Regions from separate parts of the Allochromatium vinosum DSM 180 genome, predicted to be linked through region 2. Evidence: predicted binding sites of a transcription regulator. Region 2 holds the regulator's gene; each other region holds the start of a gene.
What was found. The regulator sigma-54, encoded in region 2, starts transcription at its own class of promoters, with help from an activator protein. The targets are predictions, from matches to a motif close to TGGCANGNTNCNTGCTT.
Positions count from the first base shown of each region.

Region 1: a site for sigma-54 is predicted at 5,842-5,858, ahead of nifH (nitrogenase iron protein). Genes of this name have one in related genera too.
Region 3: a site for sigma-54 is predicted at 3,416-3,432, ahead of nifU (Fe-S cluster assembly protein NifU). Genes of this name have one in related genera too.
Region 4: a site for sigma-54 is predicted at 4,342-4,358, ahead of nifV (homocitrate synthase). Genes of this name have one in related genera too.

Region 1 is NC_013851.1:2,158,780-2,166,397, reverse strand. Features, by position in the region: gene pabC (aminodeoxychorismate lyase) at 1-38, shown strand, start outside; gene mltG (endolytic transglycosylase MltG) at 47-1,066, shown strand; gene tmk (dTMP kinase) at 1,066-1,713, shown strand; gene holB (DNA polymerase III subunit delta') at 1,782-2,789, shown strand; gene ALVIN_RS09370 (PilZ domain-containing protein) at 2,786-3,154, shown strand; gene ALVIN_RS09365 (methyl-accepting chemotaxis protein) at 3,203-4,858, shown strand; gene ALVIN_RS09360 (NAD(+)--dinitrogen-reductase ADP-D-ribosyltransferase) at 4,887-5,741, opposite strand; gene nifH (nitrogenase iron protein) at 5,922-6,806, shown strand; gene nifD (nitrogenase molybdenum-iron protein alpha chain) at 6,893-7,618, shown strand, end outside.
Region 2 is NC_013851.1:3,215,680-3,223,297, forward strand. Features, by position in the region: gene mlaE (lipid asymmetry maintenance ABC transporter permease subunit MlaE) at 1-234, opposite strand, end outside; gene ALVIN_RS14165 (ABC transporter ATP-binding protein) at 234-1,112, opposite strand; gene ALVIN_RS14170 (KpsF/GutQ family sugar-phosphate isomerase) at 1,387-2,406, shown strand; gene ALVIN_RS14175 (KdsC family phosphatase) at 2,512-3,033, shown strand; gene lptC (LPS export ABC transporter periplasmic protein LptC) at 3,030-3,644, shown strand; gene lptA (lipopolysaccharide transport periplasmic protein LptA) at 3,653-4,153, shown strand; gene lptB (LPS export ABC transporter ATP-binding protein) at 4,150-4,875, shown strand; gene ALVIN_RS14195 (RNA polymerase factor sigma-54) at 4,951-6,441, shown strand; gene hpf (ribosome hibernation-promoting factor, HPF/YfiA family) at 6,474-6,794, shown strand; gene ALVIN_RS14205 (PTS sugar transporter subunit IIA) at 7,040-7,489, shown strand; gene hprK (HPr(Ser) kinase/phosphatase) at 7,514-7,618, shown strand, end outside.
Region 3 is NC_013851.1:1,619,128-1,626,745, forward strand. Features, by position in the region: gene ALVIN_RS06910 (hypothetical protein) at 1-830, opposite strand, end outside; gene nifS (cysteine desulfurase NifS) at 1,159-2,379, opposite strand; gene nifU (Fe-S cluster assembly protein NifU) at 2,417-3,325, opposite strand; gene ppnP (pyrimidine/purine nucleoside phosphorylase) at 3,641-3,955, opposite strand; gene ALVIN_RS06930 (complex I subunit 5 family protein) at 4,080-5,765, opposite strand; gene ALVIN_RS06935 (proton-conducting transporter transmembrane domain-containing protein) at 5,762-7,483, opposite strand; gene ALVIN_RS06940 (complex I subunit 5 family protein) at 7,480-7,618, opposite strand, start outside.
Region 4 is NC_013851.1:1,731,204-1,738,821, forward strand. Features, by position in the region: gene rapA (RNA polymerase-associated protein RapA) at 1-56, shown strand, start outside; gene ALVIN_RS07385 (Trm112 family protein) at 126-317, opposite strand; gene ALVIN_RS07390 (hypothetical protein) at 698-1,144, shown strand; gene nifM (nitrogen fixation protein NifM) at 1,158-2,030, opposite strand; gene ALVIN_RS07400 (nitrogen fixation protein NifZ) at 2,078-2,542, opposite strand; gene nifW (nitrogenase-stabilizing/protective protein NifW) at 2,526-2,870, opposite strand; gene nifV (homocitrate synthase) at 2,919-4,073, opposite strand; gene amrS (AmmeMemoRadiSam system radical SAM enzyme) at 4,434-5,609, opposite strand; gene ALVIN_RS07420 (1-acylglycerol-3-phosphate O-acyltransferase) at 6,039-7,618, opposite strand, start outside.

The sequences.
Region 1 (7,618 bases), 1.1 Mb from region 2:
TCGATCGGCTGTATCGGGCCGCCTGTATGCCGGGATGATCGACCCGATGTCGAAACGTATCGCCGCACTGCTCATGCTCGTCGTCCTCGTCGCCGGCTTTCTCGCTGGGGCGTTATGGCGCGACTATCGCTGTTTCCTGTCGACGCCGATCCAGGTGGGGGAGGAGCGTGTCCTGTTCGACGTACCGCGCGGGACGTCATTGCGCACCCTGGCCAAGCGTCTGCACGAGCAGGGACTGATCGAGCGTCCGACCTATTTCATCGCGCTGGCCTATCTCCAGGGCGATCAGGGGCGGCTCAAGGCGGGTGAATATGCACTCACGCGCGACATGACGCCGCCGCGCGTCCTGGAACAGCTCACCTCGGGCCGGGTGGTCGAATACAGTCTCACCCTGGTCGAGGGCTGGACCTTCCGGCAGGCACTGGCGGCGCTCGACAGTCACGAGGTCTTCGGCCGTGGCGCCAAGCTTTCGGAGCTGTCCGATGCCGAGATCATGGCCCAGATCGGACGTCCCGAGGAGCATCCCGAGGGACTGTTCTTCCCGGATACCTATCGCTTCCCACGCCAGACCAGCGCGCTCGACATCCTCAAGCGCTCGCTCGCCCGGATGGACCGGATTCTGGCCGAGGAATGGGAGAAGCGTGCGCCGAACCTACCGATCACGACACCCTATGAAGCCCTGATCCTGGCTTCGATCATCGAGAAGGAAACCGGGCTGGCCGGCGAGCGCGCGCGTATCGCCGGTGTCTTCACCCGTCGCCTCCAGCGCGGCATGCGGCTCCAGACTGATCCGACCGTCATCTATGGGATGGGTGAGCGTTACGACGGCAACATCCGCCGTGCCGATCTGCGCGAGGCGACACCCTACAATACCTATGTCATCGCTGGTCTGCCGCCCACGCCCATCGCGCTGGTCGGACGCGAAGCGATCCGCGCGGCGCTCAATCCTGAAGCCGGTGATGAGCTGTATTTCGTCGCCAAGGGTGATGGCAGTCATGTTTTTTCGCGCACGCTCGACGAGCACAACCGGGCGGTGCGTCGCTATATCCTGAACCGGGGTGACTGATGGACGGACACGGACGCTTCATCACGCTCGAAGGCATCGAAGGCGCGGGCAAGTCGACCCAGATCGCGCCCCTGGCCGAGCTGTTGCGCGCGCGCGGGCTGAACGTGCTTACCACCCGCGAGCCGGGCGGTTCTGCGCTCGCCGAGCGTCTGCGCGCGCTGCTGCTCGACCCGGACAACCAGGGCATGAGCGAGACGACCGAGCTGCTGCTGATGTTCGCCGCGCGTGCCGACCATCTGGACAGATGCATCCGCCCCGCGCTCGCGGCGGGCGGCTGGGTGCTCTGCGACCGTTTCACCGATGCCACCTATGCCTATCAGGGCGGCGGGCGCGGGATCGATCCGGCGCGCATCGCCCTGCTCGAGGATCTGGTGCAGGGCGATCTGCGACCGGATCTGACGCTCGTCTTCGACCTGCCGCCCGAACTGGGGCTGGGACGCGCCAAGTCGCGCGCCGGCCAGACCGATCGGTTCGAGTCCGAGACCCGGCGCTTCTTCGAGACGGCACGCGCGGTCTATCTCGAACGGGCGAGGGCCAATCCGGAGCGCTATCGCGTGATCGACGCCACGGCATCGCTCGAAGCGGTGACGCGCGCTGTCGCCGCCGAACTGAACGCCTTCGTCGATTCGCTGGAGTCGCGCCCGTGAGTGCGACGCGCGCCGAATCCGCTCCATCGAAATCTGCCGCGCCGTCGCCACGACCATTCGACGTTCCCTTGCCCTGGACCGACGCGATCTGGTCGCGGCTGCAAGCCGCGCGTGCCGCTGATCGGCTGGCACATGGGCTGCTGATCTCGGGGCCGAATGGGGTCGGCAAGCGTGCGCTGGCCCGTGCACTGGCCCAGTCGCTGCTGTGTCAGACCCCAAGCGCCCAGGGCCTGGCCTGCGGCCAGTGTGCCGACTGCCGGCTGCTGGCCGCCGGCAGCCATCCGGATCTGATCGAGGTCGGCCCGGACCCGGAGAGCAAGTCGGGCGAGATCCCGATCGATGCCGTGCGGCTGTTCGCCGAGCGCGAATCCCTGACCCCGAGCCGGGCGCTCTTCAAGGTCGTCCTGATCGATCCGGCCGACCGACTCAATCAGGCCGCCGCCAATGCGCTGCTCAAAACGCTGGAGGAACCGACCGGGCATACCGTCCTCTGTCTGATCGGCGAACGTATCGGGCGTCTGCCGGCGACCATTCGCAGTCGCTGTCTGCTGATTCCCGTCCCCATCCCGGATGAAGCCCAGGCGCTGAGCTGGCTGGCGTCGCGCGCGCCGCGTGCCGACTGGCCGTTGCGTCTGCGTTTGGCGCATGGCGCCCCATTGCGCGCGCTCGCCGAAGCGGCCGACAGCGCACGGCTGGAACAACGCGGCCAGTGTCTGGATGGATTGCTGGAGATCGCACGCGGACGTGGCGATCCGGTCACGATCGCCGGACGCTGGAACGAGATCGGCGCCGGCCGTATCCTTGACTGGCTCGCCGGCATCATGGGAGATCTGCTGCGCCTGGGTGTCTGCGCCACACCGCCCCGGCTCGATCACCCGGATCGACAGGACGACTTGGCGGCGCTGGCGCAACGGCTCGATCCGGCGGCGGCGCACCGTTTTCTCAAGCGGATACTGGAAACGCGCGCGCTGGGCGAGAGCAATCTCAATCAACAGTTGCTGCTGGAATCCCTGGCCCTCGACTGGGCGCGGATCGGCCAGTCGGCACGAACCGGGACTGGAGGATCGAGCGGATGAGCACTTCCAATCCACTGGGCGGACTCGGTGGTCAACAACGCATCCTGAGCTTCGCCATCAAGGACAAGAGCGCCCTCTACGCCTCTTACATGCCTTTCATCAAGAATGGCGGACTCTTCATCCCCACCAACAAGAGCTATCAGCTCGGCGACGAGATCTTTCTGCTGCTCCAGCTGATGGACGAACCCGATCGTATCCCGGTCGCCGGGCGCGTGATCTGGATCACGCCGACCGGTGCCGAGGGCAACCGCGCCGTCGGGGTCGGCGTGCAGTTCAACGATCAGGATAAGGGGGCCACCCGGCGTAAGATCGAGGAATATCTGGCTGGCGCGCTCGCTTCCGAACGTCCGACTCATACCCTCTAGTTTCACCCGGCCGCATCCAGGCAGTTTTTTCGCTTTCGGAGGCTCATCGTGTTGAACGATCTGACTATCCGCACGCGTCTTACGGGTTTTACCATCCTGCTGATTCTCGTCGTCGGCCTGAGTCTGCTGACGCTCTCGCGACACAGTGCCATGCGCATGGCCAACACTATGGCGGATCACACCCTGCGCATGAAGATCGAGGGGGATATCGCCTCGGCGCGCGCACGTCTGGCCTGCGAATGGGGCGGGCTGCGCCTGCACAACGGCGCTCTGGTGAATGGTCGGCAACAGCCGGTGGCCGATCACTTCGATCTGGTGGATACCCTGAGCCGGGAACTGGGGGTTTTGGCCACGTTATTTGTACGCGAAGGCGGCGACTTCACCCGTGTCAGCACCAGTATCCGTCTGCCGGATGGCCGGCGGGCGGTGGGTACGGTATTGGGGCGGGACAGCGCCGCCTTTGCACCGGTTTCGGCCGGACAGCGCTATATCGGCGAAGCATGGATCCTGGGTGCTCCTTACCTCACCGTCTACGATCCGATCCTCGATGCTTCGGGTGAGGTGATCGGCATCCTGTTCCTGGGCATTTCCAGGGAGCAGATCGACACCATCGTCGGCCGGGGTGTCAGGCAGATGCTGGGGCAACTCAGCCTGGGCTTGGTGGTGGTGATCGGTCTGGGCTTTATAGCCTCGTTTTTCCTGTCCCGGATGATCATCAATCCGGTGCGCCAGGTTGCAGACACATTGCGCGAAATCGCCCAAGGGGAAGGGGATCTTACCCGGCGCCTCAAGGCCAGTGGCCACAACGAACTTGGCGACCTGGTACAGGCCTTCAATGCCTTCGCAGACAAAATTCATCGCCTGGTCAGGCAGGTGAGTTCGACCTCCTCGCAGGTCGCGGCGGCGGCGGAGCAGCTTTACGCGACCACGGATCAGACCTCGGAACAGGTGCGCCGCCAGCATTCGGAAACCGAACAGGTCGCCACAGCCATGAACGAGATGGCCACCACGGTTCAGGACGTGGCCCGCAACGCGGCCGAAGCCGCTCAAGCGGCCTCCAGCACCCAGGCAGAGGCCGTTTCCGGCGAAGCGGTGGTGCAGCAGACCATCCGCTCCATCGAGGATCTGGCCAATCAGGTGGAAAGCGCCACCCAGGTGATCGGCAGGTTGTCTGAGGACAGCGAGAACATCGGAAAGGTGCTGGAAGTGATCCGTAGCATCGCCGAACAGACCAACCTGCTGGCCCTCAACGCGGCCATTGAGGCAGCCCGGGCTGGTGAGCAGGGACACGGCTTTGCCGTGGTGGCCGACGAAGTCCGTACCCTGGCCAGCCGGACCCAGAGTTCCGCCAAGGAGATCCAGGAGATGATCGAGCGCCTGCAAGGCAGCGCGGCCGGCGCCGTCACGGTGATGGAGGATGGACGAGGTAAGGCGCGGGACAGCGTGATTCGGGCGGACAAGGCCGGTCAGTCCCTGCAGACCATTTCCAGTGCGGTGAACAACATCAGCGATATGAATGCGCAGATCGCCAGCGCCGCCGAACAGCAGTCGGCCGTGACCGAGGAGATCAATCGCAACATCACCAACATCGCTCATTCCGTGGAGCAGACCTCCTCGGGTTCGGATCAGGTCGCCCGAGCCAGTGAAGAGCTGGCGCGCCTAGCGGCCGAACTGCAATCTGTGGTGGGGCGGTTCCGGGTCTAGACCTAGACGACCATGCGCTTGCGGAATTTCACAGCGTACTGATCCGCACCTCGTACACCCCGCCGATCACCACATATTCATCCTCGCCCCTGAGCAGGCCCGGCAGGAGCTGGTTGTAGCAGAAGACCTTGGCCAGGGGCACCTCCACCTCCAGGATGTAGTCGCCGAACTCGTCGGCGCGCTCACGCTCGCGGGTGAAGCTGTTGAGATTGTTGAGCAGCACCCGATAGCGCGAGCGCTCGGCGCGTTCCAGGATCTCATGCTCGTCGATGCGGTTGATGCCGCGATAGAGCCGGACATGGCTCTGTTCAGGATGCGCGCGCGCCAGTTCGTACTGGCAGTAGGCATAGAGCAGATCGAGCTGTGACTCCAGCGCGTTGGTCGCATAGAGACCGCGTGAACCCTCATACAGATAGCGCTGATAACACTCCCCGCCGCGCTCCAGCAGCGATCCGGCGTGATGACGCGCCAGCAGCCCAAAGCGGCTCTCCACCCAGCGCTTGAGCACCGCGCCCTCGCGTCCATCCGAATCGAACGACCAGCCGCGCACCAGCCGCCGATAGTTGGCCTTGATCCGTGCCGGTTTCTTACGGCCCGGCATCGACCCCGCTTCCTCCGGCTCTTCGAGCAGGAACCACACCGTCATGTAGTCCATGAAACGCTGGGCGCGCTCGGTCGCGTCCGGCAGGCCGTCGAGCATCCGGAACAGCCCGGCGTGCAGATCGCGGATGCCGTCGATCTCCAGCGCCACCGGATGACGCTGGAAGCTGAGACTGCCGAGGATCACCGCCGGCAGGTTGCAGCGATTGATCGGCTGGCGGGCACTGGGCGGGAGCGTGGGCGGCGGCGGCTCGTCGTGTCGGATTTGTCTGTCGGTCTCCATACAGCCCCTAAGGCTTTGTCGTGGATGCGACCATCACGAACGGCGGGGGTCGCCTGACAAAAGCGCAATCAAATCAGGATTTTATATTATTTTCAGACATTGGCATGGCATCTGCTTTAGTTGCTGGCGAGTGAGTCACTCATTCGATCCCAGCCACAGCGAACCAAGAGGAAAATCACCATGGCAATGCGTCAATGCGCCATCTACGGCAAAGGCGGTATCGGCAAGTCCACCACCACCCAGAATCTGGTGGCCGGTCTGGCCGAGCTGGGCAAGAAGGTCATGATCGTCGGCTGTGACCCCAAAGCCGACTCGACCCGTCTGATCCTGCACTCCAAGGCACAGAATACCATCATGGAGATGGCCGCCGAAGCCGGTTCGGTCGAAGACCTCGAACTGGAAGATGTGCTCAAGGTCGGCTACGGCAACATCAAGTGCGTCGAGTCCGGCGGTCCTGAGCCGGGTGTGGGTTGCGCCGGTCGCGGCGTCATCACCGCCATCAACTTCCTGGAAGAAGAAGGCGCTTACGAGGCCGATCTGGACTTCGTGTTCTACGACGTACTCGGCGACGTGGTCTGCGGCGGATTCGCCATGCCGATCCGCGAGAACAAGGCCCAGGAGATCTACATCGTCTGCTCCGGCGAGATGATGGCCATGTTCGCCGCCAACAACATCGCCAAGGGCATCGTCAAGTACGCCAGCTCCGGCGGCGTGCGTCTGGCCGGTCTGATCTGCAACAGCCGCAACACCGCCCGCGAAGACGAACTGATCATGGAGCTGGCCCGTCAGCTCGGCACCCAGATGATCCACTTCGTGCCGCGTGACAACGTGGTGCAGCGCGCCGAGATCCGCCGCATGACGGTCATCGAGTACGACCCCAAGTGCAAGCAGGCCGACGAGTACCGCGCCCTGGCCAACAAGATCATCGACAACAAGATGTTCGTCGTGCCCACGCCGATCTCGATGGATGCGCTCGAAGACCTGCTGATGGAATTCGGCCTCATGGACGGCGAGGACGAGAGCATCATCGGCAAGACCGCCGCCGAGGAAGCCGCTGTCGCTTGAAGCGAGCCGGGCGAACACTGAACTCCAACACGATCGAATTTCAAGCCGGGAGTCCGCGAATTGGCGGCACGGCGGGAGAATCCACAATGGCGACATTGACTCGCGACGAGGCTCAGGCACTCATCCAGGAAGTGCTCGAAGCCTATCCGGACAAGGCGAAGAAGGATCGCGCCAAGCACTTGGCCGTCAACGATCCTTCGGTCGAGCAGTCCAAGAAGTGCATCATCTCCAACCGCAAGTCCCAGCCGGGCGTCATGACCATTCGCGGTTGTGCCTATGCCGGTTCCAAGGGCGTGGTCTGGGGTCCGATCAAGGACATGGTCCACATCTCGCACGGTCCGGTCGGCTGCGGCGCCTATTCGCGCGCCGGACGCCGCAACTATTACGTCGGTCACACCGGCGTCAACGTCTTCGGCACCATGAACTTCACCTCGGACTTCCAGGAGAAGGACATCGTCTTCGGCGGCGACAAGAAGCTCGAAAAGCTCATCGACGAGATCAACGCGCTCTTCCCGCTGGTCAAGGGCATCAGCGTCCAGTCTGAGTGCCCCATCGGTCTGATCGGTGACGACATCGAAGCCGTGTCCAAGAAGAAGGGCAAGGAACTCGACAAGCCGATCGTGCCGGTGCGTTGCGAAGGCTTCCGTGGCGTCTCCCAGTCGCTCGGCCATCACATCGCCAACGACGCCATCCGTGACTGGGTCATCGGCAACCGCGACGGTGACACCTCGTTCGAGCCTGGTCCCTACGACGTGGCTGTGATCGGCGACTACAACATCGGCGGCGACGCCTGGGCCTCGCGCATCCTGCTC
Region 2 (7,618 bases):
CGAGAGCACATAATAGCCCTGGAGGGCGAGCACCATCCCGACGAACAGCCCCGAGACGCCGACGATCAGGAGCGACAGCACGCCGATGTTGAACAGTTGCTCCCAGAGCAGACGCGGACGGCGCAGCACCTCGCCCAGACCGAGCAGGATCGCCAGCAGCAGCAGATGACCGCGCCCGAGCCGTTCCAGGGCGTCGAGCACGCCGCGACCGAGTCGCGCCAATGGATCGAGCATCAGCGTCGCCTCCCGGTCAGCAGATCTTCGGCCAGCTCGGGGGCCGGATAGTGGAAATGCACAGGCCCGTCCGGCAGACCGTCCATGAACTGGCGCACCCACTCGGAGCGATCGGCGGCCAGTGCGTCCGGCGTGCCCTGGGCGACCACCCGCCCCTCGAAGATCACATAGAGATAGTCGGCGATGCTCGCCGTCTCGCGCACATCGTGCGAAACCAGGATGCTGGTCAGGCCCGAGGCGTCGTTGAGCTGGCGGATGAGCGCCATCAGCATCCCCATCGAGATCGGATCCTGGCCGGTGAAGGGTTCGTCGTAGAGGATCATCATGGGATCGAGCGCGATCGCCCGCGCCAGCGCCACCCGGCGCGCCATGCCGCCCGAGAGTTCGCTCGGCATCAGGTCGCGCGCCCCGCGCAACCCAACGGCCTCCAGTTTGAGCAGCACCAGCTTGCGCACCATCGAGGCGCTCAGATTGGTGTGCTCGCGCAGGGGATAGGCGACGTTGTCGAAGACGCTCAGATCGGTCAGGAGCGCACCCGACTGGAAGAGCATCCCCATGCGCCGGCGCAGCCGGTAGAGTTCGGCCCTGTCGAGCCGGGTCACGTCCCGACCGTCGACGAGAATGGTTCCGGCGTCCGGGTGCAGTTGTCCGGTGATGAGCTTGAGCAGCGTCGTCTTGCCGGTCCCGCTCGGCCCCATCACCGCTGTCACCGCGCCGCGTCGGATGTCGAGATCGAGATCCTCGAAGATGACCCGCTCGCCGCGGCGAAAACTCAGACCACGGATCTCGACGAGCGCGTCCGAGACGGCGGCGACCGGATCGCTCACCGCGCCGCGGGTCTCCAGTACATCATCTGGCTCAAGCCCTTGCCCCGTCATGATCCCAGCGTCTCGATCGAAACGTGCGATTCTCATCCTCACGGATGCCAGCGTCAAGCCATGCCGACGATCGGCGGCGAATCCGGCGCACGCTTCCGGCTGCGGCGACAGGGCGGTCGCCTGGAGGTCTGGGCTTGCAGGATTTGCCGATACGGCCATCAATCCTGTTAATCTTGCCCCAGCCATCGATCTGGACCCTTCACGAATGTGCCGCTTGATCGATGCTCGCCCCCTGGTCCTCAATCACATCGAACCCAGCTGGATACGGCTCGCCATGACTGAACGACGACGACTCGGCACACCGCCGGCTGTGCTCTCACCCGAGCAGGCCGGCCAGATCAAACGCCTCGGGCGCGCTGTGATCGAGACCGAGGCCAGCGCCGTGGCGGCGCTCGCCGAACGCCTGGACGACGCCTTCGTCGCCGCCTGCGGCCACATGCTCGCCTGTGACGGGCGCATCGTGGTGCTCGGCATGGGCAAGTCCGGCCACATCGGCGGCAAGATCGCCGCCACCCTGGCCAGCACCGGCAGTCCGGCCTTCTTCGTCCATCCCGGCGAGGCCAGCCACGGCGATCTGGGCATGATCACCCCGCGTGACGTGGTGCTGGCCATCTCCAACTCGGGCGAGACCGCCGAACTGTTGACCATCCTGCCGCTCATCAAGCGGCTTGGCGTCCCCCTGATCGCCATGACCGGGCGGCGCGAGTCCACGCTGGCACACGAGGCCGATGTCCATCTCGATATCAGCGTCGCCACGGAGGCCTGTCCGCTCGGTCTGGCGCCGACCTCCAGCACCACGGCGGCCCTGGCGATGGGCGATGCGCTGGCCATCGCGCTCCTGGAGAGCCGCGGCTTCACCGCCGAGGACTTCGCGCGCTCGCATCCGGCCGGCACGCTCGGACGGCGCCTGCTGCTGCACGTCGACGACGTGATGCACCAGGGCGAACGCCTGCCCTGGGTGGCGCTCGGCACGTCGCTACTCGATACGCTCGAAGAGATCTCACGCAAGGGGTTGGGCATGAGCGCCGTGGTGAACCCGGATGGCACCCTGGCCGGTGTCTTCACCGATGGCGACCTGCGCCGCGCGCTCGACCAGGGCATCGACGTCCATCACACATCGATCGATACGGTCATGACGCGCCAATGCGCCACCATCCAGTCGGGCGCGCTGGCCGTCGAGGCCGTGCGTCTCATGGAGTCGCGCGCCATCAATGGCTTGCTGGTGGTCGACACTGGAGGGCGCCTGATCGGGGCGCTCAACATGCACGACCTGCTGCGCGCTGGAGTCGTCTGAGGATCGGCCCGCCGGATTCGAGCGACTCCGTGCTCGTATTGACCCCATGCCGCGAAAAGGCTACAAGGGCACGCATTCCAACCCTGGACGCGATTCAATCACGACATGACAGAGCTTCGAGAACGCGCCTCACGCATCCGGCTGGTCATCTTCGACGTCGACGGCGTACTCACCGACGGCAGTCTCTACCTCGGCGACGATGGCCAGGAGTACAAGGCGTTCAATTCGCGCGACGGTCACGGCATGGTTCTGCTCCGGGAGAGCGGCATCCGTCTGGCCGTGATCACCGGACGCAACTCCAATGTCGTGCAGATGCGCATGGAGAGCCTGGGCGTCTCCGACATCTTCCAGGGCTATCGTCACAAACTCCCGGCCTATGAACAGCTCAAGCAGGTCCATGGACTCACCGACGATCAGGTCGCCTATGTCGGCGACGACATCATCGACCTGCCGGTGATGCGCCGGGTCGGGCTGGCGATCGCGGTCGCCGACGCCGATCCACGGGTGCGTGAGCTGGCCCACTGGCGCACCACGGCACCGGGCGGACGCGGCGCGGCACGCGAGGCCTGTGAATTCATCCTCGACGCCCAGGGACATCTCGAACCCCTGCTGGCCTCCTACGCATGACCCACTTCGCCGAGCGTCAGTATGGAGCACGCCGCCAGTGGCTGCTCGGGGCCGGCTTCGTGCTCCTGGGACTCGGCGCCTGGTGGCAGCTTCGCTCCCTGCCCGAGGACGATGGCGTCCGCGCACCGCGCGAGCGGCGGCCGGACTATAGCGTCCAGGGGCTCGCCGCCCTGGAGACCGACGCCAGCGGCCAGCCGAGCCGGCGTCTGAGTGCCGAGCGGCTACGCCACTATGCCGACGAGGATCTCTCCGAACTCGATGAGCCGCGTCTGGTGCTCTATCGGCCCGACGGGCCGCCCTGGTTCGCTCAGGCACGCCTGGGGCAGGTGCAGGCCGGCGGTGATCAGGTGCGCCTGACCGGCGCCGTTCGGTTCGACCGCGAGGCCGACGCCACCAACCGCCCGGTCCATCTGCAAACCGAAGCCATGGACATCTGGCGCCAGACCGGACTGGCCGAGACCGATCTGCCGGTGCGTATCGACAGCGACGGCGACTCAGTGACCGCCAACGGGATGAAGCTGTGGTACCTGGAAGACAGCTCGCGCACCAGCTTCCATGGCCGCGCCCGCATCCGGCTCTCACCCGAACCCGAACGCCAGCCAGCACCATGAGGCGTCCCATGTTCTCCAGCTTTTCCAAGTGGCCGCCGCTCCTCGGCCTCCTGCTCGGCCTCGGTCTTGGCACGCATGCCTGGGCGCTCGAAGCCGACGCCAGGCAGCCGATCTACATCGAGGCCGACGAGGTCGAGGTCAACGAGGCCAACAGCACCAGCGTCTATGTCGGCCATGTCCAGGTCGACCAGGGCAGCATGCGCCTGCTCGCCGACCATGTGACCGTCTACCATCGCGAAGATCGTCAGCCGCGTCTGATCATCGCGCTCGGCCAACCGGCCCGCTACAAGCAGTTACTCGACGACGACCAGGGCGAGGTCCAGGCCTTCGCCAAGCGCATGGAATACGACGCCGACAAGGACGAGCTGGCGCTGATCGGCGAGGGTCTGCTGATCCAGGGCGAGGATCGGCTCACGGGCGAACGCATCCTCTACGACCGGGCCAAGGCGCGTTTCCGGGCCGGCGGCGCGGGCCGGGTCAAGATCACCATCACCCCGGACGAGTCATGAGCGGTCTGCGCGCCGAACACCTGATGAAGCGCTACGGCAGCCGCCAGGTGCTCCAGGACGTCAGCGTCCGGGTCGAGCCGGGCGAGGTCGTGGGCCTGCTCGGACCCAACGGTGCCGGCAAGACGACCTGCTTCTATCTGATCGTCGGTCTGATCCAGGCCGACCAGGGCCGCATCCTGCTCGACGAGCGCGATCTCACCCGCCTGCCCATGCACGCGCGGGCGCGGGCCGGACTGAGCTATCTGGCCCAGGAGCCCTCGATCTTCCGCAAGCTGAGCGCACGCGAGAACATCCTGGCCATCCTGGAGACGCGACGCGACCTCAGGCGCGCCGAGCGCGAGGAGCGCTGCGAGCATCTGCTGGAGGATCTGGGCATCGCGCATGTCGCCGACTCGCTCGCGCTCAGTCTCTCGGGCGGCGAGCGCCGGCGGCTGGAGATCGCGCGCGCCCTGGCGGTCGAACCCTCGGTGATGCTGCTCGACGAGCCTTTCGCCGGTGTCGATCCGATCGCCGTCGGCGACATCAAATCCATCGTCACCCATCTGCGCGATCGCTCCATCGGCGTGCTCATCACCGACCACAACGTACGCGAGACGCTCGCCATCTGCGACCGCGGCTACATCATCGGCGGCGGCACCGTGATCGCTGCCGGCGAGCCTTCAGAGCTGCTGGCCAACCAGCGCGTGCGCGATGTCTATCTGGGTGCCGATTTTTCCATGTAGACTAGACTCAAATTACAGGCACCCTTATTGCTCAAATCACGTTAGACGGAACACAGCCGGACGCCAACTCGATCGATGAAGCCATCCATTCAGCTTCGACTCAGTCAGCAACTCACCATGACGCCACAGTTGCAGCAGGCGATCAAACTGCTGCAACTGTCGACGCTCGAGTTGCAGCACGAGATCCAGGAGGCGCTCGAAAGCAATCTGATGCTGGAGGAAGGCGAGGAATCCGAGCGTCTCGACGCCGGCGTGCTGGAGGACGCACGTCTGCCCCGGCTCGACGACGACCGCTTCCAGACCGACGAGACCCCGTCCGAATCGCCCCTGGAGCGCGAGGTGCGCGCCGAGTCCAACGAGATGCCGGAGGAGTTGCCGGTCGACACCCAATGGGCCGACGTCTTCGATGGCTATCTGCCGGCGACGGCGTCGGGTTCGAGCGACGACGCCGACTACGACCCGCTGCTGCACCGCTCGCGCCCGCAGACGCTCTGGGATCATCTGACCTGGCAGCTGAACCTCAGCCGCCTGAGCGAGCGCGACTTCATGATCGCCCAGGCCGTGATCGACGCCATCGATGCCGACGGCTATCTGCGCGCCGACGTCGGGGAACTCGTGGCCACCATCGACGATCCCACGATCGGCGCCGATGAGGTCGAGACCCAGATCCACCGCGTCCAGTCGCTCGATCCGGCCGGCGTCGGCGCGCGCGACCCGCGCGAGTGCCTGCTGATCCAGTTGCGCCAGCTGTCGCGCGAGACGCCCTGGCGCGATCTGGCCATCGCCGTGTGCGAGACCGGATTCGAGCACCTGCCGCGCGGCGACGTCACCGCCCTCGCGCGCCTGCTCAAGGAAACCGAGAGCGACCTGACCCGCGCGCTCGACCTCATCCGCGGACTCCATCCGAAGCCGGGCCGCTTGATCGAGGAGACGGCCTCGGAGTACGTTGTCCCCGACATCTTCGTGCGCAAGAAAGAGGGCCGCTGGCAAGTCGAATTGAACCCGGACATCACCCCCAGACTCAGGGTCAATGCCGACTATGCGCGTCTGGTGCGGCGCGCCGACCAGAGCGCCGACGGCCAGACGCTCAAGAGTCACCTGCAGGAGGCACGCTGGTTCATCAAGAGCCTGGCGAGCCGCAACGACACGGTGCTGCGCGTGGGCGCCAAGATCGTCGAGATGCAGCAGGACTTCCTCGAACATGGCGACGAGGGGATGCGTCCCATGGTCCTGCGCGACATCGCCGAGGCACTGGAACTGCACGAGTCGACCATCTCGCGGGTGACGACACAGAAATACATGCATACACCACGAGGCACCTTCGAACTCAAATATTTCTTCTCGTCCCACGTCAACACCACATCTGGCGGCGAATGCTCGTCGACGGCGATCCGCGCCCTGATCCGCAAGCTGATCGCGGGAGAATCCCCGCGCAAGCCACTCAGCGACAACAAGATCGCCGAGGAACTGGCGAATCAGGGCATCGACGTCGCACGCCGAACAGTCGCCAAATACCGCGAGGCCATGGGTATCCCAGCCTCGAGTGAGCGCAAACGCCTGGCTTGACAGGCCGTTTGAATCTTTGAAGGAGTCCAATGATGCAAATCAATCTGACGGGTCATCACATCGACGTCACCGATGCGCTGAAGTCCTATGTCGACAGCAAATTCGAGCGTCTGGCACGCCACTTCGACCACGTCATCAACGCCCATGTCGTCCTGAGCGTCGAGAAGCTCGAGCAGAAGGCCGAGGCCACGCTCCATGTCAACGGCGGCAAGGTCTTCGCCGACTCCGTGCACGAGGACATGTATGCGGCCATCGACGGCCTGATCGACAAGCTCGATCGTCAGGTCATCCGCTACAAGGAGAAGAAGAGCAGCCATCGCGGCGGAGCCGTCAAGGTGGCCGAATCCGAATGAACCCGGCCACTCCACTCCCTTGGAAGCCGTGTCTTCCGAGGTGATGGATGCAACGCCCGTCACACCTCGAGGGCCGGCACCACCGGCGTTCGAGGTGTCTTTCATCGAGACGGCACCGGCCACGTCCGTCCGCCCGAGGTACCCCAATCCATGACCAGCATCGAATGCCGGCGGCATCCTGGTTGGATCAGCCATCACCCCCTGGCCGCCCGCGCGCGCGTCAGTGGTTAGCAGGAGTTGGAGCCATGTTAGGCCCTGACCTGATCAACGAAGCCCGTATCGGATGCGGCCTCGAGATCGCGAGCAAGAAGCGCCTGCTCGAGACGCTGGCCGAGCTGCTCGCCAGCGATCATCCCCGACTTCAGACCGAAACCGTCTTCGAGCATCTGCTCGAACGCGAGCGTCTGGGCAGTACCGGACTCGGCCACGGTATCGCCTTGCCCCACGCGCGCATGAAGGACGTCGGTGAGGTGGTGGGCGCCTTCGTGCAGACCGTCCAGGGCGTCGATTACGACGCCGCCGACGGCGAGCCTGTCGACCTGGCCTTCGCGCTGCTCGTGCCCGAGGCGGCCAACGAGGAGCATCTGCGACTGCTCGCGCATCTGGCCAGCCTGTTCAGCGACCCGAACAGGCGGGTTCGACTGCGTGAATCCGGCTCGCGCGCCGAGATCCTGCGTGTCCTGAGTGCCTTCTAGGCCCATGCACCCCAGTCGATTCACATGATCGACAGCCTCCAGAGCGTCGTCGCCCAGACCGGTACCCAGCTCAAGCTGCGCTGGCTAACCCCTGAGCCCCAGCCCCCCCGCCCGTTGCGCGGGGCGGAT
Region 3 (7,618 bases), 1.6 Mb from region 2:
TTGCCGTCGGCATCGACCGACTCCTCCCAGCGCACCGCGTCATAGCTGTAGCGGGCGCTGTCGAGACTGCGGCCGAAATAGCTGCCCTCGCTGGCGGCGTAATAGGCGAAGTCCAGCGACCAGGGGCCGCGTTTGGTGCTGTATTTGAGGCCCAGATCCATGTCGTCGGAGAGTCCGACATAGTAGTGCTGATCGAAGAACCAGCTCTGCGATACGCCATAGGGGCCGGGACCGAAGGGGACGCGGTTGATACCGACCTGGACTTCGCTCGCGTCGGCGAAGCGGTAGCCGAGCCAGGCGGTATGCGGGAAGTTGTAGCTGGTGCCGCTGTCGGCCGGATACCAGCGGTATTCCAGACGCCCGATGATGTTCTCGTAGTCCAGTGACAGGTTGAGGCGGAAGGTGTCGAGTTCGACGTTGCCGCCGTTGCCGCCGCGATTCGGGCCGTTGTCGAAGCCCTGATAGCTGCCGATGACGGCATTGGCGCGCAGCGCGCCGCCGATGGTCACGGGGCCGATGCGGAAGCTGTCGTCCGGTGCGGTGGTCGTCGTCGCCGTGTTCTCGGTCGTGACGGTCGCCGGATCACTGTCGGAGGCGGGCGCGATGGTGTTCACGGTCGTCCCGGCCGTCGAAGCCGTGTCGGTGCGCGCGGCCTTCAGTGCCCGTTGGGCCTCGGCCAGTTCGCGGCTCAGTTCCGAGACGCGCCGTTCGAGTTCGGCGACATTCGGGCTTGCCAGAGAGACGGGAGCCTGGGCAAGAGCGGACAGACAGACGACGCCCAACCCGGAGGCCAGGCGGCCCCGTTTGGGGCGCGAAGATTGGATTGTCATGAGCGAAACTTCCTATCGATTGCACGCAGTCATGGTGTTGAGGCAATGACTGGCGAAGTGTCCCGATCGACCGGCGGGGCTGGCCCGAGAATCCGGCGGGCATGGGGACGATGATAGAGCGGCCGGATCGCTATGGGGGCGATCCGGCCGCTCAGGTATCGAGTAGCGCTGCTCTCGGCCGACTCGGAAGCAGAGCGTCGAGTTCACGACGATCTGTGTCGGTTCAGGAGAACAGCGCGCCTACGCTACCGATCGAATCGATCGAACGCAAGGCTCATGACAGTTATCTGGGCGGCTTGGCCGCCTTGCAGCACCAAGGCGTCTGGGTTCAGGCGTAGGCGGGCGCAAACGCCTTTTCCGGCTCCTCGACCGGGCCGTCAACGCCCCAGTAGGGCGAGAGTTTGCGCAGTTGGGCCACGATCGGCGGCACGGCTTCGATGACGCGCTCGACTTCCTCAGCGGTGTTGTAGCGCGAGAGCGAGAAGCGGATGGTGCCGTGCGCGGCCGTGTAGGGGATGCCCATGGCACGCATCACGTGCGAGGGTTCGAGCGAGCCGGAGGTGCAGGCCGAACCGCTTGAAGCCGCGATGCCGAGCTTGTTGAGTAGTAGAAGAATGGCCTCGCCTTCGATGTATTCGAAAGCGATGTTGGCGGTGTTCGGCAACCGATTATCCGTGTCGCCGGTGACGAAGCAGTGGGGCACAGCCGCAATCAAGCCCTGTTCGAGCCGGTCGCGCAGAGCGCGCACGCTGGTCTGCTCGTGTTCCATGTATTCGAGCGCCATGTCGCACGCCTTGCCGAGTGCGACGATGGCGGCGCTGTTCTCGGTGCCGGCACGCCGTCCGCGCTCCTGATGACCGCCGCGCAGCAGCGGACGAAACCGGGTGTTGCGCCGCAGATAGAGCACGCCGATGCCCTTGGGTGCGTGCAGTTTGTGGCCTGAGAGCGACAGCATGTCGATGGCGGTCCGTTTCAGATCGATCGGCACCTTGCCGACGGCCTGCACCGCATCGGTATGAAAGAGAACACCGGCAGCCTTGGCCATCTCAGCCATGCGCTCGACCGGAAACAGGGTTCCGGTCTCGTTGTTGGCCCACATCACCGAGACGATGGCCACGCGCTCGGAGAGCAGTCGTCCGTAGGCGTCGAGATCGAGCCGCCCGCGACCGTCGACCGGCAGGTAGTGGACGGTATAGCCTTCTTTCTCCAGTTGCTCGCAGAGCGCCAGCACCGCCGGATGCTCGACGACCGTCGTGATGATCTCGCGTCGCTCGGGCTGAACCCTGAGCGCCGAGAGGATGGCGGTCGAATCGGACTCGGTGCCGCAGGAGGTGAAGACGATCTCGGAGTCGTGCTCGGCGCCGAGCAGGGTCTGGACCTGGACGCGCGCCTGTTTGAGTGCCTGTCCGACCCGATTGCCGAACTGATGGATCGAAGACGGATTGCCGAACTGCTCGGTGAAATAGGGCAGCATGGCCTCCACCACCTCAGGGGCGACCATGGTGGTGGCGTTGTTGTCGAAATAGATGCCTTGAGCGGTGGCGGTCATGCGGTGGGCCTCCTGATTTGAAGTGTCCGAAGCGCGATCAGGCACAGGCGGCCAGTTCAGGTTCCTGGGGGCGCGGCCTGGCCTCGGCCGGGATCACCCGCACGAATTCGCCCAGTGCCTCGACCATCCGTTCCTGGATGCCCTCCAGGGTCACGGCCGCCATCTGACAGCCGGCACAGGCGCCACGCATCTTGACGTAGACCTGGCGCCCATCGACATCGACCAGCTCCACGTCACCGTGATCGCGTTGCAGCGTCGGGCGGACGCTGTCTAGCACGGCTTCGATGCGGCGGATGCGCTCGACCGTGGTCAGTCGCGGGCGACCGGCCTGGACCGGCAGCGGCGTGGTGCCGGCGGCAGGCGCGAAACTCTTGCCGGACTCGCCGAGCACGCGGTTCAGGATCTCCTCGACGCCTTCGTGACAGGCCGAGCAGCCGCCACCGGCCTTGGTGTAGTTGACGACTTCTTCGACCGTGCTCAGTCCATTGGCGCGGATGGTGTTCTCGATCAGCTTTTCATCGACGGCGAAGCATTTGCAGACCAGCGCGCCTTCCTCGTGATCGTCCTTCCATTCCTCGCCGCGATAGTTGGCCACGGCCGCTTGCAGCGCCTCGCGTCCCATGACCGAGCAGTGCATCTTCTCGGGCGGAAGGCCGTCGAGATAGTCGGCGATGTCCTGGTTGCTGACCTGGAGCGCCTGATCGAGCGTCAGGCCCTTGATGATCTCGGTCAGAGCCGAGCTGGAGGCGATGGCCGAGCCGCAGCCGAAGGTCTGGAAACCGGCGTCGAGGATGGTCTCGGTCGCGGGGTCGACCTTGAGGGTCAACCGCAGCGCGTCGCCGCAGGACAGCGAGCCGACCTCGCCGGTCGCGTTGGCGTCTTTGACCGCCCCGGCGTTGCGGGGGCTGAAGAAATGCTCCTGGACCTTTTCGGAATATTCCCACATGGCGTGTCTCTCCAGCATCGTTTGGCTTGTACGTCCGGCGCGGGTGCCGGCGTCTGGCTTGGGTCTCGATCGAGATCGATGCGAGAGCTTAAGCAAACGCCATGCCGAATAATGCTCTGGGTTTTGGCGCCTGTTTTGAAAGGGTTTTGGTTAGAGTCAGGGCGGTTGAGGCTGTCGGCTCCGGTACGGTACGGCGTGTCCGGATGTAGCAAACCCGACAAGGCCCGCCCCGCCATGCAAGTCGCCAGTACCCGGCTGGGGTGTCAGAGGGCGCAGAACTCGGCGACAGCGGGGCAGGATGTGGCCCGAAGGCGATCAGGACAGGAAGGAGCAGCAGTAATCGGTCAGGCTCAGGACACGGACGCTGAATTTGGAGTCGGCCGGCACCTCGAACGATTCGCCGCCCTGGACGCGGCGCCAGCCGTCTTCGCCGGGGAGCCGGACATCGAGTTCGCCGCTCAGGATCTCCATCAGCTCGGCGGCCTGGGTGCCGAACTCGAACTCGCCCGGCTGCATGATGCCGAGCGTCTTGCGGCTGCCGTCGGCGAAGATGAGGGTGCGGCTGGTCACTTGGCCGTCGAAATAGATGTTGGCGGCCTTGATGATCGTGACCTGTGCAAATTCGGACATAGATATCGATTCCAGAGACGAATGATGGGGTTGGTTCGGACGGAGAGAATAGGCGATTCTCGAATCCTCTGCGCCAAAATTTGGCATCTGGACTTTGGCGCAGCCGGGAGCTGGGACCACTGTTTCAGAGCCAGCGGATCACGGCCAATACAATCGACAGCACCAATCCGGCCCAGAGCGTACCGGCGACCAGCCAGCGCTCCATCTGACGCTCGACCGGGCTGGTACGGGTCGCGTGCCACTGCCGGTCGATCCAGTCGATTCGAGGTGCGAGCAGACGCTCACGCCAAGCTACCCAGCGACACCAGATCCAGCGTTGACTCCAGCGCCACAGCGGCGGCAGCGGACGCAGCGCCTCCAGCAGATCGCCGGGCGGGATGCGGTCGAGTATCCCGTCGAGCGTGCCGGGACGCTGGAGCGCGGCCAGCAGCACCGGCAATCCGAGCGCCAGGGCGATGGCGATGAGGTTGAGATTGGTCGTCCAACCGAGCTTGGCCCCGTCGCTGAGTGCAATGGCCGGCGGCAGCACCAGGATCGCCGCGATCAGCAACCCCCAGGCCGCACCCGCCGCCCGATAGCCCGGCTCGGGATGCGGCTCAGTACGCCACATCAGCCACAGAAAGCGCGCCATCAGCAGCGCCGTGACCACGGACGCCAGCCCCAGACCCGCGCCGAGCCAGCGCCAGTCGAGCACTTCCAGCACCGGCTTGAGTCCGTCCTTGGTGATGGCCCCGCTGGTGAGCGGCGCGCCGATCATGACCAGCACCAGCAGGCTCAGCCCGGCGAGGATCATTGGCTGGCGCCCGCTCGTGTGACGCAATCCGACCCCGAGGAAGAGTCCGCCCTTGGTCAGGGCATGGTGTCCGGCATAGAAGGCGAGCGCCGGCACCCCGACAAGGGCCAACCGAGGTTCGATCAGCAGCAGCCCCAGTGCCAGGGTCATGAATCCCATCTTGGCCACGCTCGAATAGGCCAGCACCACCTTGGGGTTGGTCTGGATCAGACCGATCAGTGGGGCCAGGATCGCCGTGATCAGCCCAGCCAGCACCAGCAGCAGTCCCCAGTGCGGCAGCGCCAAGGCGCCGAGCGGCAGGAAGCGCAGCCAGCCGAGCAGGGCGGCCTTGATCATGGTTCCGCTCAGGACGGCGCTCGCCGGCACGGGCGCGGCCGGATGCGCCAGCGGCAGCCAGACGTGCAGTGGCATCAGACCGGCCTTGACCGCCAGCCCCAGGATCAGCAGCCCGATGGCCAGATCGTCGAGTGCCGTCAGTGCGGTGGCCGAGGGCGCGAGCGAGCCGGTCTGGTGCGCGATCAGCACCAGCGCCAGGAAGAGCGTGGCCTCGCCGAGCAGGGTCAGGATCAGATAGACCTTGCCGGCGCGTAGCGACTCACGCCGTCCGTCGTAGATGACCAGACCATAGGAGGCGATCCCCATGAGCGCAAAGCCGGTGTAGAAGCTCACCAGATCGAGTGCGACGATCAGCCACAGATTGCCCGCCATCGCGAACAGGAAGAACAGATGGAAGCGCCCGGCGTGCGGACTGTCGCGCAGGGCGCGGACGGCATGGACGGCGGCGACCAGCCACAGCAGTGCCGTGAAGCCGAGAAAGATCCGCCCCGGCGTGTCCAGACCCAGGGTGGCGCCGACCAGCAACCAGGGCAGTTCGACCCGGGCGCCGGCCGGAATCCATAGCGCCGTCGCCAGCGCCGGCAGGGGCGCGAGCGCGACCAGCCAGTGCCGCCGGGGCTGGAGCACCAGCGGCGCGAGTAGCAGCGGCCACAGCCAGCTCAGGATCAACGGCAGCGTCATGGCGTGATCAGGACCAGTAGCAGAAGGAGCACGGTTACGCCCAGCCACAACCAGCCGGCGGTGGGCCAGGCGCGTAATGTCCGCTCGGGATCGGATGGCGGCGGACCGACTCGCTTGCCCAGACCATAGAGATGCGCGCGCGCCGCCTCGACCGTTGCGTTCCAGCGTCCGAACAGCGTGCGCCCTGCCCAGAGCTGGGCGGCCAGGATCGGCTCGATCAGCACCGCCAGATCGCCCAGACTGCGCCGACGCGCGGGACGTCCCGAGCCGGGCGCCCGGCGCCAGATGGCCAGTGCCAGCGGTGCGGCGATCAGCGCGGCGACGAGCATGGCTCCGGCATTGGTCGGCCAGGCCGACGGCTCGCCGAGCACGAATGGAAAGCCCGCGACCAGTCCGAGCAGCAGAATCCAGGCCGTAAGACTCCAGATCGGAAAGACGGGCCGGGGAGCGATCGGCGTCTGAGATTCCCTGGAATCATCAGCTGTCGGTGCGGCTTCGACCACGTTCGGCGCTGGCCAGATCAACCAGACGAAGCGCGCCATCAATAGCGCAGTCGCCACCGTCGCCAGCATCAGCGCCAGATCGAGCCAGATCCAGCCTGGCGAGAGCAGCACCGGCTTGGCGACGTACTTGGCCAGTGCACCACTGGTCAGAGGCGCTCCCGCCAGCGCCAGCGCCAGCAGGATCAGCCCCGCACGCACCAAGGGCCGCGCCGGGTCCAGATCACGCAATCCCAGCCCCAGAAACAGCCCCGACTTGACCAGCGCATGATGCGCAGCATAGAGCGTGAGCGCCCCGACCCCGACCGGCGTAAGCTGAGGTTCGAGCAACAGCAACCCTAGCAGCAGCACGAACAGACCCGCCTTGCTGATGCTCGAATAGGCCAGCACCCGACGCGGATCGGTCTGCACCAGCCCCACGCCCAGCGCCACCAGCAGACTGACCAGCCCCAGCCACACGAACAGCATCCCCCATTCTGGCAGCGCGACCTGTCCCAGCGGCAGCAGTCGCAGCCAGCCGAGCAGTGCGACCTTGCTCATGGCCCCGCTCAGCACGGCGGCGGCCGGCGCAGGTGCGGCGCCATAGGCCAGCGGCAGCCAGGGGTGCAGCGGCATGAGTCCGGCCTTGATGCCGAACCCGAGCAGCAGCAGCGTGATCACCGCGCCATCGGGCGTCGGCGTCTCGGGCAGACTCCAGGTCACGCCCTGAGTCCGCGCCATCAGCAGCAGCGCCACGAACAGCGCCAACTCCCCGATCAGGGTCATGGCCAGATAGACACGCCCGGCCCGTCGGCGCATCAGCCCGCCCGGATGCAGGATCAGCCCATAGGCCGCCAGCCCCATGAGGGCGAAGCCGACATAGAACCCGACCGGCTCACGCGCCAGGATCAGCCACAGATTGCCGGCGAGCGCGAGCAGGAACAGCAGCCGGAAACGCCCGGTCCCAGGCGCCGTACCCAGCCGTTCGACCACCGACACCGCCGCCAGCGACCACACCAGCGCCGTGAACAGCAGAAAGACCCGTGTCGTCTCATCGAACCCAAGCGCGGTGCCGAGCAGCAGCCAGGGCAGTTCCAGCGTCGCGTCGGGCGGCAGCAGCGCCAGAGCGGCGAGCGCGGGTAGCGGCGCGATCAGCACCAGCCAGCGCAACGCCGGATGCACGGCGAGCGGCGCGAACAGCAGCGGCGCCAGCACCACAGCCAGCAACAATCCACTCATCGCCCATACTCCCGCTCGGCGATCAGAGTCGCCCATTCGAGCGGACTGAAGGGCGCGGCGGCCAGCAGACCCGCGACTACGGCCAGTAACGCCGTCACCACCGGCGGCCACAGCAGGGACGGGGCCGTCTCCAGC
Region 4 (7,618 bases), 1.5 Mb from region 2:
TGCTCGGTCAGGCACACCTGCGACTCGACGCATTGCGGCTGATCATCGCGCATTGAGTGGCGATGAATCGCCTCTGATGAGGAGACGGGCGGGCGACTGGACGGACCTGTGCGCCCGCCGCCCCTTCAACGATAGCTGTCGAGTTCGTCCAGCGTCAGGCGACGTGCTTCGTCCTCCAGCATGATGGGGATATCGTCGCGGATGGGGTAGGCGAGCTGGGCCGACAGCGAGATGAGCTCCCCGCGCGCCTTGTCGAGGATCAGCGGACCCTTGGTGACCGGGCAGACGAGGATGTCGAGGAGTTTCTTGTCGAGCATGGGTTGATCGCTCCTTGGGCGAGACATAGCTTGGTAGATACGGACCAAGTTTAACTGTTATCGTGCCCATGGAGATACTGGACAGGCGGTAGTCTGAATTTTGCCGCCGGCCTGCTCTCGGCGGTCAGGGCAACAGGCCCGGCCACCTTGATTTTTCAGGCTGACATAAAAACAAATATTGATTATGGGCAATCTATATTCATCCCTGAGTTTGACGTAAAATGCAGAAACCATGGTGGTTTACTTGAGTCGCGACACCTTTATCTCACGTCAAACGCGACCTGTACCATCGATCCAGCCCGCAAGGGAACCGCGTCCCCGCGGGAAATCACCAGAATAATCATCCCCGCTATCCACCGTTCGGCAGGAGGAGTCTCGACATGGTCGCTTTCGAACAATTACACGCTCAGAACCATAAGATCACGGAGCTCTCGAACGTCTTCCTCTATCTGGTGCGGGAGCGTTCCATGTGCGATACCGATGTCACGTGCAACGTCTTCTTCGATCTCACCAATCATGTGCGTGAGCACATGGAAGTCGTCGACCGTGATCTCTGCGGCAAGCTCCTGTCCTATCCGGACCAGTCGGTCAAGAACACCGCCAACCGCTTCCTGTCCGGCTCGACCGAGATCAAGCGCATCTTCAGCGCCTATGTCAAACAGTGGTGCTCGGAGAAACGCCACTCGCTGACGATCAACGATCACGCCTCCTTCGTGCAGGATACCGAACAGATGTTCGCCCTGGTCATGGATCGCCTGCAACGCGAGACCGAGTATCTCTATCCGCTGATTCGCAATCTCGACGAGAAGGAGCAGGCGGCGGCTTGAGCGCGCCCCTCTTTCAGGTGCCGGCGCGGCGCAGCCGAGCGATCCAGGCTTTCTGGCAGTCGTGCCGGCGCTGGGATTGGAGTCGCTCCCGGATGTGTGGGCGCGCCTGCTCGAAGTCGATCGTGCGCCCCGGCTCGATGTGCTCGCACCAGAGTAGATGGAAGCCGATCTCGGATTCCAGCACGCCGCTGACCTGACCCGCGTCGAGGGCAAAGAGCGCGGCGTCGAGTTCGGGGTAGAGCCGTCCGCGGGGGAGGGTGCCGAGGCGTCCGTCTTCCAGCGCGGTCGGGCATTCGGAATGACGGCGCGCGAGTTGGCCGAAGGCGTCCGGGCGGGCCTGAGCGTCGGCGGCGAGCGCTTCGATACGGGCACGTGCCGCCTCACGGCCGTTCTCGGCGTAATCGGCGTTGATGGTGATCAGGATATGACGTGCCGCGCGTCGTTCCGGGATCTGGAAGCGCTCGGGGTGCTCGGCATGGAACCGGCGCACCTCCTCCTCGCTGACCGCCTCGGCACGCGCCCCGACGCGCGTCATCACGGCATCGAAGATCAGTTCGCGTCGCAGTGCCTGACGCAGCCCCGTCTCGTCGAGCCCATTGCGCGCGAGATCCGCCAGAAACGCGCCTTCGTCCGGGTAGCGGCGTCGAACCTCGGTCAGCGCCTCGTCGAGATGCCGCTCGGGAATCAGCGTATCGCGTGCCTCATCCGTGGCCAGAACCAGTGATTCGAGCGTCCAGGTCTGCTCGGCCAGACGCTCGACCACGGTCCGTTGCGCCGCGTCCAAGGCATCCACGGGCGCCTGGAAACGCTCACTGGCGGCGCGTAGCCGATGGTAGCGGTATTCGGCCGATGGTGTGTGTCGATGTCTGTCGGCAATCTGGTTCATCTTGGGATACTCGCGCGTGCCCGGAATCGAATCACATGCCGTCCGATCTAGGCCGAGGCTGCGGCGGCCAGAGGCTCGGGTTCGGTCAGGGCGGTCTCGGGGACGATCAGGGTGTTGCGATCGGGGAAATGGACGTGATAGGCCACGCCGCCCGGATGGTCGCGCAGGACGCGGATCACCTCGCCGACCTCGCCGGCCTCGACCAGGACACGCCCCTGGAGTCCGAGCGGTAGCCGGGCGGCGACCTGATCGCGGAACTCGAAACGGCTCGGGATCCAGGGCGCGTCGGCGTGCTGGAGTTCCTCGGCGCGGCAGCCGACGATGCGATCGCTGTCCAGGAAGTGCACCGAATAGATGATCTGATCCTGCAGAAAGGTGCCCACGTCACGCACGAAGCCGGTGCTGCCGCGCCGGATCAGGAGCGCGCCGGTCGGCTCACCCGGATAGGTGCCGTCGTTGCGCACGTTGCGCAGCACCCGCACCTCGTCGCCATATTCATACTCGGGTCGCATGGGGGCGGCTCTCCATCAGGTCGTTGAGCGGGATGGCCACTTGTCGTGGTTCATGCATCCGGAACACCCGAAACACCTTCTCGGTGCGCGCGTCCGAGGTCTCGAAGTCCTGGTAAGCCGCTTGCAGCCGATCGGCGTACAGCGCCCACTTGGCCTGGACCGAGTCCGGCATCTCGTCGACCTGATCGAGATAGTCGTGGAAGCGTTGCAGGATGTGCAGGCGATTGACCTGCACCACGGCCGGCTGATACTGGATACCGAAATAGTCCAGGAAGTCCTCGGCGCTGGTCAGTTCGCTCAGATCGAGTTCGAAGTCGTCGTCGGTCATGGAATCACCTCTGTCGTTGGGCGGTCGTGGGTGTTTAGCGGCCACCCGTCATTGCAGTCGCGCCGTTTGCGGATAGCCGATCTCGGCGAGGAAGCGGCGCAGGTCACCAGTCTCTGGACTGCGCTTGGTCTCGGTGACGAAGCGGCGCACCAGCGGCAGCAGACGTTCGGCCTGCTCCTGATCCAGCTCAAAGCACAGGCTTTCGGCATAGACACGTTGAACGGCATGTCGGCCCGAGTGCTTGCCAAGCACCAGCCGATGGTTGAGTCCGAGTTCGGCCGGATCGACGCCCTGATAATTCAGCGGATCCTTGATCAGACCATCGACATGGATACCGGCCTCATGCGTGAAAGCACCGGCGCCGACCAGACTCTTGTGCCAGGCGATCGGCTTGCCGGAGGCTTGGGCGACCAGGCTCGATAGCGCCGAGAAACGTTTCAGATCGACGCCGCAGTCGAGTCCCTGGACATGCCGGAGGCCCATGACGACCTCTTCGAGCGCCGCATTTCCGGCTCGCTCACCGAGACCGTGGACCGTGGTGTTGACATGGGTCGCGCCGGCACGGACCGCCGCCAGGGTGTTGGCGGTCGCCAGTCCGAGATCGTCATGCGCGTGCATCTCGATTTCGAGATCCACGCGGGCGCGCAGCGCGTGCAGCCGCTCGTAGAGACCGAAGGGATCCATGAGTCCGACCGTGTCGGCGAAGCGGAAGCGCCGCGCGCCGGCGGCCTGAGCGGTCTCGGCCGCGCGCCATAGGAATTCGGAATCGGCGCGCGAAGCGTCCTCACCACCGACACAGACCTCCAACCCCAGATCCAGGGCCAAGCGAACCTTGCGCTCGATCTGGGCGAGCACCCAGCCCCGATCGCGCCCGAGCTTGCGGGCGATCTGCTGATCCGAAAGCGGCATGGAGAGGTCGACCAGTTGCACCCCGAGATCGCGGCATTGAACGATGTCGTCGGCCAGCATCCGCGTCCAGACCATGAGCCGCGCCGAGAGTCCGAGTGCGGCCACGGCGCGGATCGACTCGCGTTCCTCCTCGCCCATCGCCGGGATACCGATCTCCAGCTCCGGGACGCCGAGCGCGTCGAGACCCTGCGCGATGGCCAGCTTCTCGTCGAGTGAGAAGGCCACGCCTGCCGACTGCTCGCCGTCGCGCAGGGTGGTGTCGTTGATGATGACTGAATGCTGGGGGTTCGACATGGCTCGCTCCAAAAGACCTCTGGTGAAGCTCTATGCACAAAGCGAGCCAGTTTATTTTACTTCTTCGTTTCAGATGCTTAGGACTTTCTCGCCGTCCAGTCCCTGTGTTATTTACGACAAAAGGGCGAGATTCATCCACTCTGCGCTTGTGGCAGGGTGCGTAGACGTCCCATAAAAAAACCCCGCCGGTGAAGGCGGGGTGAATCACCACTGAGGAAGTCAGAGAACGAGACAGAGGGACAAGCCTCAACTCTGCCGCTTTTCAGCAAGGCATTTTCAGTGCCAGCTTTTTGTAAGTGGCTGTTTTCACTTTTGTATCAGGCTTCTACACGCAGCGATCGATGTGGCGTATGACCGGGCTTACTGCAAATCGAGGCCGTTTTGACCTGGATTCGACCCGCTTGCACTCGATTGGTGCATCGGCGTCGAGGCGCGTTCTTCAGCGCGCCCCAGACCAATCCCCGCCACAGGCGTTCCGCAGTCCGGACAGATGCCATGCCGGACACGGTTCTCCAGCAGCTGAAAACCGTGACGGTGGATGAGCCGCGCGCCGCATCCGGGGCAATGGGTATCCTCGCCGCCATCGCCCGGCAGATTGCCGACATAGACATACCGCAAGCCGACCGCAAGCCCGATACCGGCAGCACGTCTGAGCGTCGCCGAGGGCGTGGGCATCACATCGGCCATGTGATAGGCGCCATGGAACCGCGAGACGTGCCAGGGGATGTCGGGCGAGACCGAATGGATGAAGCGCGCGATGTCGCGCAATTCCTCGTCCGAGTCGTTGACGCCCGGAATCACCAGGGTCGTGACCTCCACCCATACACCGAGGGCGTGATAGCGACCGATGGCGTCGAGCACCGGCTGGAGCCTGACGCGGCTGATGTGACGGTAGCTCTCGTCGCGGAAGAACTTGAGATCCACGTTGGCCGCGTCCAGCACACCGGCCAGCTCGCGCTGGGGCGCCGCGTTGATGTAGCCGTTGGTGACGAAGATATTGATCAGCCCCGCCTCGCGCGCCAGACAGGCCGTCTCATAGGCCAGCTCATAGAAGATCGTCGGCTCGGTATAGGTGTAGGCGATGGAGCGCGCGCCCGCTGCCTGGGCCGCGCGCACGATCTGCGCCGGCGTCACCGGCTCGCCGGGCACCCGGTCGCCGAGTCGCGCCAGTTGGGGACAGAGCGGCGTCCCGTCCGCCGACACGGCCTCGTCCGGCTCCAGATGCTTGGGAAGACGCTCGCGCGGCCACTGCGAGATCTCCCAGTTCTGGCAGAACTCACAGCGCAGACTACAGCCGACCGTGGCGATCGAATAGGCCGTCGATCCGGGATAGACATGGAACAGCGGCTTCTTTTCGATCGGATCGAGACTGCGCGAGACGATCCGATCGGCCACCAGCGTGAAGAGGGTGCCCTGACTGTTGTAGCGCACCGCGCAGACACCGCGACCCGCGTTCGGGATGATGCAGTCGTGTGGACAGAGCCGGCACTGGACGCGCTTGGCGTCGAGCCGGTCGTAGAAGCGAGCCTCCTTCATCAGTTCCTCCGCGAGAAACCCCGTCCTTCAGGGCGGGGAGGGATAGTGGCTACGACCGTGCAGTCGCCGGAAACAGGTGCAGGCTTTCCACCTGCCGGGCCGCGAGGCTCTGCCCGTAAGGGCCTGGTGACGGTGCGGCGTCTCACGACGCCACACGCTCCCCTCGCCAATGTGTGCAACCGGCTCCCGCTGGCGCGGCGATCAAAACCTTCGACGCTTTACCTTTCGCCTGCATCATTTCGACCTTTCAGAGCGGCGGACTGAGGAAGCATCCGCCGGTGAGTCTTAGCGACCTGTTGCATACGTAGCCCCTTTCGACCGTCCTGGTCAGGCGGGCTGAGGCTGGTCAACCCAGCTTGCTCTCACAAGCTCCGGCCTTCAGGCCGGGGTAGTTGACGTTCGGACCCTCCCAAACAGACCACAGGCCGCTCAGGCCGCGTCCCGAGCGGCGATGACGGCGCGGGCGGCATCGCGCAGCAGGCTGGCTGCCTCCCAGTCCGTTCCTTGGGGAAGGATCGGCGCCGCGATGACGACTTCGATCGTCCCCGGACGCGGGCGGAAACGGTCGCCCGGCATGACGGCGCGCGTCCCCCGGATCGTGACCGGCAGAATCGGCACACCCGCCTCGGCCGCCGCCACGAAGGCCCCCATACGGAAGGGTAGCAGACCCGGCCGCTCGCGGAAGGTGCCCTCGGGGAAGAAGGCCAGACTCGCCCCATCACGCAACGCCGTCTGCAAGCGCTCGCCCTCGCGATGACTCTGCTGGAGATCGAACCGCTCGACGAACAGCGTTCCCAGGCGTTCGAGAAAGCGCCCGGCCAGCGGATTGGCGTTCAGTTCGCGCTTGGCGACGAAGCGCATCGGACGCGGAACGGCCTCGATCAGGGCCAGGGCATCGAGATAACTCTGATGGTTGGCGACCAGTACTAGGCTTCGCCCAGCGGGTGGCAGATGCTCCCGCCCCGTCATACGCAGACGCACACCCATGAGTCGACGCAAGAGCCGGACGCCGCCACGCGCCAGCGACCAGCGCCAGGCCGGACGCGGGCTCAGCATGACGCCGCCCCATACCCAGGGCGCCAGCAGAGTGAATACGCCCCAGGCATAGCCGGCATAGAGGGTTTCAGGCAGTCGGACGCCCCAGGTACGCAGTCGCGCCAGAACCGCCCGCGCGCCGACCCGCGCCAACTGCCAGACAGGTGCCGGCGGTGTATCGAACAGCCGCCCGGCCAGATAGCGTTCGCGCGTATCACCCCGGCGCAGCTTGCCGCTGGAGGTCTTGAGCACGGCGCGCGGCGGGGCCAGCACGATCTCGTCGGGTGGGAGACCCAGCACCTCGGTGGCCCGCTCACGCGCACGCTGAGCCAGGGCCGCCCGCCGCTCGGGATCGCGCTCCTTGCTCTCGGCCACGATCACCAGCCGTTCGCTGCCCTGACGCGCATCGCGGGCGGCGAACGCGACCACGCAACCGCGCCGGATGCCCGTCAGCTCGCCGAGTGCCTGCTCGACCTCGTAGGGATAGAGATTGCGCCCGCCGCGGATGATCAGATCCTTCACCCGTCCGGTGAGATGGATGTCGCCGCCAGCCAGATAGGCGCGATCGCCGGTCTCGTGCCAGCCGTCGCGGATCAGGCGCGCCGTGGCCTCCGGGTGGCGATAGTAACCCTGGGTCGCCGATGGACCCTGGAATTGCAGCAGGCCCTCGTGCCGCTCGGGTCGCTCCCGGCCCGACTCGTCGACCACCCGCACCCGATAGCCCGGCAGCGGACGCCCGCAGGCGACCACCGCCATCGCGTCCGGATCGTCGCAGGCCACTGGCAGGGCATAGCCCGAGCCGGCGAAACGCGCGCGGTCGATACAGTCGATGCGCGGCCCGCGTTCCACCGGCGGAAAGGCCAGACCGACCGCCGCCTCGGCCAGCCCATAGACCGGAGCCAGCGCCTCAGGCCGCAACCCGCAGGGCGCAAAACGCTCGGCGAATCGATGCAGGGTCTCGGCGCTGACCGGCT